One region of the Saccharopolyspora sp. NPDC002578 genome, then DNA from elsewhere that is predicted to be linked to it. Evidence: riboswitches for the same ligand, from Rfam matches in the RefSeq annotation. Region 1 holds a riboswitch; each other region holds the start of a gene.
The links. Region 1 has a riboswitch for S-adenosylmethionine ahead of ACWD38_RS21830 (ATP-binding cassette domain-containing protein). Riboswitches for the same ligand answer to the same signal wherever they lie in the genome.
Positions count from the first base shown of each region.

Region 2: it holds a riboswitch for S-adenosylmethionine, as region 1 does, so the genes downstream of both, thrC (threonine synthase) here and ACWD38_RS21830 (ATP-binding cassette domain-containing protein) in region 1, are expected to answer to the same signal.
Region 3: it holds a riboswitch for S-adenosylmethionine, as region 1 does, so the genes downstream of both, ACWD38_RS03855 (aminotransferase class V-fold PLP-dependent enzyme) here and ACWD38_RS21830 (ATP-binding cassette domain-containing protein) in region 1, are expected to answer to the same signal.

Region 1 covers NZ_JBSFWJ010000051.1:1,840-4,030, forward strand. The annotation lists gene ACWD38_RS21825 (ABC transporter permease subunit) at 1-141, opposite strand, end outside; gene ACWD38_RS21830 (ATP-binding cassette domain-containing protein) at 138-1,160, opposite strand; SAM riboswitch class I at 1,433-1,524, opposite strand; gene rsmA (16S rRNA (adenine(1518)-N(6)/adenine(1519)-N(6))-dimethyltransferase RsmA) at 1,726-2,191, opposite strand, start outside.
Region 2 covers NZ_JBSFWJ010000005.1:76,591-78,781, forward strand. The annotation lists gene thrC (threonine synthase) at 1-708, opposite strand, end outside; SAM riboswitch class I at 721-848, opposite strand; gene holA (DNA polymerase III subunit delta) at 955-1,938, shown strand; gene rpsT (30S ribosomal protein S20) at 2,075-2,191, opposite strand, start outside.
Region 3 covers NZ_JBSFWJ010000004.1:111,974-114,164, reverse strand. The annotation lists gene ileS (isoleucine--tRNA ligase) at 1-809, shown strand, start outside; SAM riboswitch class IV at 937-1,051, shown strand; gene ACWD38_RS03855 (aminotransferase class V-fold PLP-dependent enzyme) at 1,090-2,191, shown strand, end outside.

The DNA.
Region 1 (2,191 bases):
CGAGCTCAAGTGCAGGAACACGCCGAGCGGCAGGCCACCGAGCACTGCCAGCACGGTGGCCACCACCACCATGTAGAGCGTTTCGCCGGTGGCCTCACCGAGCATCTCCACGACTTCCGCCCAAGGGGTCGGATCACTCACGCAGCTACTCCATCAACGCTGACCGGGGCGCGCCGCACGTGCGCGTCGCGGTCGACCATCCATTTCAGCGCCTGCTCCGAGCGCTCACCGGTGAGTCCGATGCGGAACTTCGCGACCGGCGTGTCGCCGAGCCGGGTCAGGCCGCCGCCGAGGATGGACAGCTCCACCCCGAAGCGGCTCGACGCCTCCGGCAGCAGCGCGCCGACGGCGGCGAAGCCGACGAGCACCACTTCGGCGACCACGTCGTGGCGCACACCGGGCACGGCGGACGCCTGGTCGGTCTCGGGCAGCAGGCTGGTGCTGACGCGGCTGCCGGGATCGGCGACCAGGTCGAGCACCTTGCCGTGTTCGGCGACGCGGCCGTCTTCGAGGACCGCGACGTCATCGGCGATGCGGCGCACCACGGTCATGTCGTGGGTGACCACGAGCACCGTGACGCCGAGTTCGGAGCGGGCGCGGTCGAGCACCGTGAGCACCGAGTCCGTGGTGCTCGGGTCCAGCGCGGAGGTCGGTTCGTCGGCGAGCAGCACCGAAGGCTTGGCCGCGAGGGCGCGGGCGACCGCGATCCGCTGCCGCTGCCCGCCGGAGAGCCGGTCCGGGTAGACCGGCGCCTTGTCGGTGAGCCCGACGAGGTCGAGCAGCTCGGCGACGCGGCTGCGGCGCTGCGGCGCGGCCATCCCGGCCGCCTCCAGCGGCAGCGCCACGTTGCCCGCGGCGGTGCGCTGGCGCAGCAGCGAATCCCCCTGCGGCACGACCCCGATGTGGCGGCGCGCCGCACGCAGCGCGGCGCCTTCGAGCGCCACGAGGTCGGTGCCGTCGACGCGGATGGCGCCGCGGTCGGGCTTCTCCAGCAGCGCGATGCAGCGGGCGAGGGTGGACTTGCCGGCTCCGCTGGGGCCGACGACGCCGCACACGGCACCGGCGGGGACCTCCAGCGAGACGTTGTCGAGCGCGACGACGTCGGCTCGACTCGACTGGTCGTGCCGGAAGGATTTGGTGAGGTTCTCGACTGTGATCACGATCGCTCCGCATCAGCTCACGCCGGACCGGCGGGCATGCCGCATCGGCCGGGAAGGAGGAACAGAAAGGCTGGGGAAGGGGCTGCGACGACTTCGGTCGTCAGCGGACGCGGCGACAGGCCGTCGTGGTGCGGCGTCCGTGATCGATCACTCGGCGTTGGGTCAGCGCGAGGCCGTGCGGGCCGGATCCGGTCCGGGCGCGACCACCGCGGGCACGCCGACGGCTGGTCCGGGGCGCGCGTTCGCCTTCGAGCAGAGTTTCAGACACCACAACTCCATCGACCCTGGCGTTAGCACCTGCTCACTCGTGGAGTGGTTGCTGCGGCGTCGTGGAGCCAGGTCTCTCAGCCGCTCGGGATGGATTTCCCGCATAGTAGAACGCAGGGGTGTCGGCGAATGCAAGCTGCGGACGGTCACCATGTGGAATCGTTTGACAAATCACATCCCCCTCACGAGCAGGGATTCTTGATCAACCCAACTATTCCAGTGACCATATGTGAGCATCGCAACGCTTTTGGACCCGTTCGGTCGAAGCTCGGGCAACGCCGCGCGTTCAGGTGCGAACTCAGCGCACCAGCTGGGCGGCGGCATCGGCCACCCGGGCGAAATCCGCCACCGAGAGCTGCTCGCCCCGCGTCGTCGGCTCCACCCCGGCAGCCCGCAGCACCTGCTCCGCACGCGCCGCCGACCCGGCCCAGCCGGACAGCGCCGCCCGCAGCGTCTTGCGCCGCTGCGCGAACGCGGCGTCGATCGCCGCGAACACCTGCGCGCGCGGCGCCGCCGACGGCGGATCGATCCGGGTGAACGACACCAGCCCGGAATCCACGTTCGGCACCGGCCAGAACACGGTGCGCGGCACCGGCCCCGCGCGGCGCACGTCGGCGAACCACGCGGCCTTCGCGCTCGGCACGCCGTAAGTCCGGTTGCCGGGTTTCGCCGCCAGCCGATCCGCGACCTCCGACTGCACCATCACCAGACCGGTGCGCAACGACGGCAGCTCGGCCAGCAGGTGCAGCACCACCGGCACCGCC
Region 2 (2,191 bases), on a different contig from region 1:
CTCGGCGACCTCGAAGCCGAGGGTCTTGGAGCCCTCCGAGTAGTACGGCCGCACGTTGACGTTGACGAACGCCCAGTCCTCGTGCTCGGCGGCGAGCTCGGTCGCCAGCCGGTTCACGTCGTCGTAGTTGCCGTCCACCGCGAGCAGCGAGCCCTCGTAGACCGCGCTCATCAGGATCTTCGCCCGCTCCAGGTTGGAGGGGACGAGCACCACGGAGTCCCAGCCCGCGCGGGCCGCGGCGGCGGCCACGGCGTTGGCGAGGTTGCCGGTCGAGGGGCAGGCGAGGACCTTGAAACCGAATTCGCGGGCGGCGGCCAGCGCGACCGCGACGACCCGGTCCTTGAAGGAGTGGGTCGGGTTGCCGGTGTCGTCCTTGATCCAGATCCGCTTGACGCCGAGCGCCTTCGCGAGATTGTCGGCACGCACCAGCCTCGTACAACCGGGCTCGGTGTTCGGGTACTCCTCGACGTTCGTCGGCACCGGCAGCAGCTTCTTGTAGCGCCAGATCGACCGCGGGCCGGACTCGATGTCCTCGCGGCGGATGCGCCCGAAGTCGTAGGCGACCTCGAGGGGCGAGAAGTCCTCCAGCGAGACGAACTCGGGTGCCAGGGGCTGGCGGTGGCCCTCTTCCTTCGACACCAGTTCGACGGCGGGACCCAGGTCGTAGGTCTTACCGGTGGAGTTCGGGGCTTGGGCGGCAGCAGTCATCGCGAGGTCCTTTCCTCATCTGTCCCGCGGGCGGGTCGGAGTTGGCACCAATTTCTTCGACTGCCTCGCGAGTGCCGCGAATGGTCGAGATGGTTGCCGGGGCTTCATCGGGCCGTTCCCTCTGCCCCTCTGGATGAGCTATTCGGTTGTGGCGGCAACGTTACGGTAGGGCGCCGCGTCCTGGCCAGCACGGTCCAGCGCACGGGAACGATCCGCGGTGTCGCAGGGTCATGCGACGATGCCCCTATGAGTTCTCCGTCGGTGGTCTGCGACCCGCTGCATTTGATCCTCGGGGACGAGGAACTGCTGGTGGAGCGTGCCCTGTGGGAGGCGGTCGGGGCGGCCCGCGCGGCCGACCCGGAAACCGAGCTGCGCAGGATCAAGGTGAGTGAACTCACCCCGCCGGAGCTCGACGAGCTGCTGAGTCCCTCGTTGTTCGCGGAGGGCCGAGTGGTGGCGCTGGAGGCCGCGCAGGACGCGGGCAAGGAGATCGCCGAAGCGATCTTGTCCCACGCCAGGCAGCCCGCGGACGGCGTGGTGCTCGTGATCGTGCACAACGGCGGGGGCCGCGGCAAGAACGCGAAGGAACTGCCGAACGCGCTGCGCAAGCTCAACGCCCGGGTCACGGAGTGCAACAAGATCACCAAGGGCTCGCAGCGCGAGTCGTTCGTCAAGGACGAGGTGCGGCGCGCGGGCGGGCGCATCGACGCCGCCGCGGTGGGCGCCCTGATCGAGGCGGTCGGCTTCGACCTGCGCGAACTGTCCTCCTCCGCGTCGCAGCTGGTCGCCGACACCGGGGGCAAGATCGACGATGCGGCGGTGCGCCGCTACCACCGCGGTCGTGCTGAGGTGACCGGCTTCGTCGTGGCGGAGAAGGCCGTGACCGGGGACCGGGCCGGGGCGCTGGAGGCGTTGCGGTGGGCGCTGCAGCTGGGCGTGGCGCACGTGCTGATCGCCGACGCCCTGGCCGACTCGGTCCGCACCATCGGCCGGGTCGCCGCTTACGGCCGAGGGGACCCGTTCCGGCTCGCCGGCGAGCTGGGCATGCCCGCGTGGAAGGTGAAGAAGGCGCAGGGCCAGGCGCGGGGCTGGAGCAGCGCCACGGTCTCCGAGGCGCTGCGCGCCGTCGCCGCGCTCAACGCCGACGTCAAGGGCATGGCCGCCGACGCCGATCACGCCTTGGAGCGCACCGTGCTGCGCTTGGTCGACCTGCACTCGTCCCGGAACTGACGCGTACCGCCCACGCGGGTCCAGCGGCGCTTCGTGGTTGCCCCGCACGACGAAACGGGGCCCGTTCCCCGGAGGGAACGGACCCCGTTGTCAGCCTGCGACCGGTCGAGCGCGAAGCCGGCCGGTGCCGCGCGGCTCAGAGCTCGTTGGCGACCTTGGCCAGCGCCGACTTCTTGTTGGCGGCCTGGTTGGCGTGGATGACGCCCTTGCCGGCGGCCTTGTCCAGCGTGCGCGAGGCGGCGCGCTGCAGCTC
Region 3 (2,191 bases), on a different contig from region 1:
CGCTGACCGCGGAAGCCGTGTGGCGCGGGCTCACCGGCGGCCGGTCGGTGCACCTCGCGGACTGGCCGCTGGTCGACGAACTGCCCGCCGACCCGGCGCTGGTCTCGGCGATGGATCGGGTGCGGCAGGTGTGCTCGTCGGCGCTGGCGCTGCGCAAGGCGAACACGCTGCGGGTGCGGCTGCCGCTGGCGAAGCTCGTCGTGGCGGTGCCGGAGGCGGAGTCGCTGCGGCCGTTCGCCGACCTCGTGCGCGACGAGGTCAACGTCAAGGAGGTCGAGCTGACCACCGACGTGGCCGCGCACGGCCGGTTCGAGATCGCGGTGAACGCCCGCGCCGCCGGGCCTCGCCTCGGCAAGGACGTCCAGCGCGTGATCAAGGCGGTGAAGTCCGGGAACTGGACCCGCACCCCGGCGGGCGCGCTGGTGGCCGACGGGACGGAGCTGCAGGACGGCGAGTTCACCGAACGCCTGGTGTCCACCGACGACGGGGCCGCGGCGGCGCTGCCGGGCGGCAGCGGGCTGGTCGTGCTGGACTGCGCGGTCACCCCGGATTTGGCGGCCGAAGGCGTCGCGCGCGACGTGGTCCGCGTCGTGCAGCAGGCGCGCCGGGACGCCGGCTTCGAGGTCTCCGACCGGATCCGCGTCGCCGTCTCCGCCCCGGCGGAGGTGCTGGCGGCCGTCGACGCGCACCGGGAGTTCATCGCCGCGGAGACGCTGGCGGACGCCGTCGAAGCCGGTGCGGCCGACGGCGGCTTCGCGGGCAGCGTCGGTGACGGCGTCGCCGTCTCGGTCGGCGTCGAACGGGTCTGAGCGAAACGGTTCCGGGCGGGTTCCCCTCCGACAAAGGGGAGCCCGTCCGGATCGGGCGTGGCGCGGATCCCACTTCGCGCAGGACGGTTGCGCGTCGCACGACCGATCCTTAGAGTTTCGCGTCGAAGGTCATGAGTGCCAGCGGGAAACCCCGGTTTGCTGGCCGGCAACCCTCCTACCGCGGTGGGGTGCCCCGGGTGAGGACCTGGCCGATCGCGCAGGGCGATCGGCAAGCGCGGGCCCCGAATGCTCCGGGCCCGGTGAGGCCCCAGGAGGCATCGTGTCGTCAGCCGTCCGCTCCAGCCGTGACGAGACCGCCGGAATCCCGATCTGGTCCATCGTGGACTCGGTTCCGACCGTTCCCGCCGTCGTCGGCGCCCAGCTGCGGGTCCCGCTCGTCACCGGCGGATCCATCGAATACGCCAACCTGGACCACGGTGCCAGCGCGCCCTGCCTGACCGCGGTGCGCGACGCCGTGAACGAACTGCTGCCCTGGTACGCCAGCGTGCACCGCGGCGCCGGGTTCGCCTCGCAGGTCTGCACGCGGGTCTACGAGGGGGCGCGGGACGTGCTGCGCCGGTTCGTCGGCGCCCGCCGCACCGACTCGGTGATCTTCACCCGGAACACCACCGACTCGCTGAACCTGCTGGCGACGGCGCTGCCCGCCGACACCTCCGTCGTCGTCTTCGACACCGAGCACCACGCCGCGCTGCTGCCGTGGGCAGGGGACCGGGTGCGCACGCTCGGCATCCCCGCCGACCCGCAGGACGCGGTGCGGCTGCTCGACGCCGCGCTCGCCGACTGCGCCGACGGGCCGAAGCTCGCCGTGCTCACCGGTGCCTCCAACGTGACCGGCGAGGTGTGGCCGGTCGCCGAGCTCGCGCGGGTCGCCCGGCGGCACGGGGCGCGGACCGTCCTCGACGCCGCCCAGCTCGCCCCGCACCGCCCGGTGCGGATCGCGGAACTCGGCGTGGACCACGTGGTGCTGTCCGGGCACAAGCTGTACGCGCCGTTCGGCGCGGGCGCGCTCATCGGCCGGGACGACTGGCTGGACGCCGCCGAGCCCTACCTGGCGGGCGGCGGCGCGACCCGCTCGGTGCCGGACACCGGGGAGATCGACTGGAACACCGGTCCCGAACGGCACGAGGCGGGCTCGCCGAACACCGTGGGCGTGCACGCGCTCGCCACGGCGTGCGCCGCGCTCGCCGACCACGCGGACGCGATCACCGGGCACGAGGAACTGCTGCTGCAGCGCCTGCGCCGCGGACTTCGCGGCGTGCCGGGGCTGCGCGAGCTGAGCCTGTTCGGCGCCGAGCACGACCGGGTCGGCGTGGTCGGCTTCATCGTCGACGGTCACGACCCCGGCCTGATCGCGGCGGCCC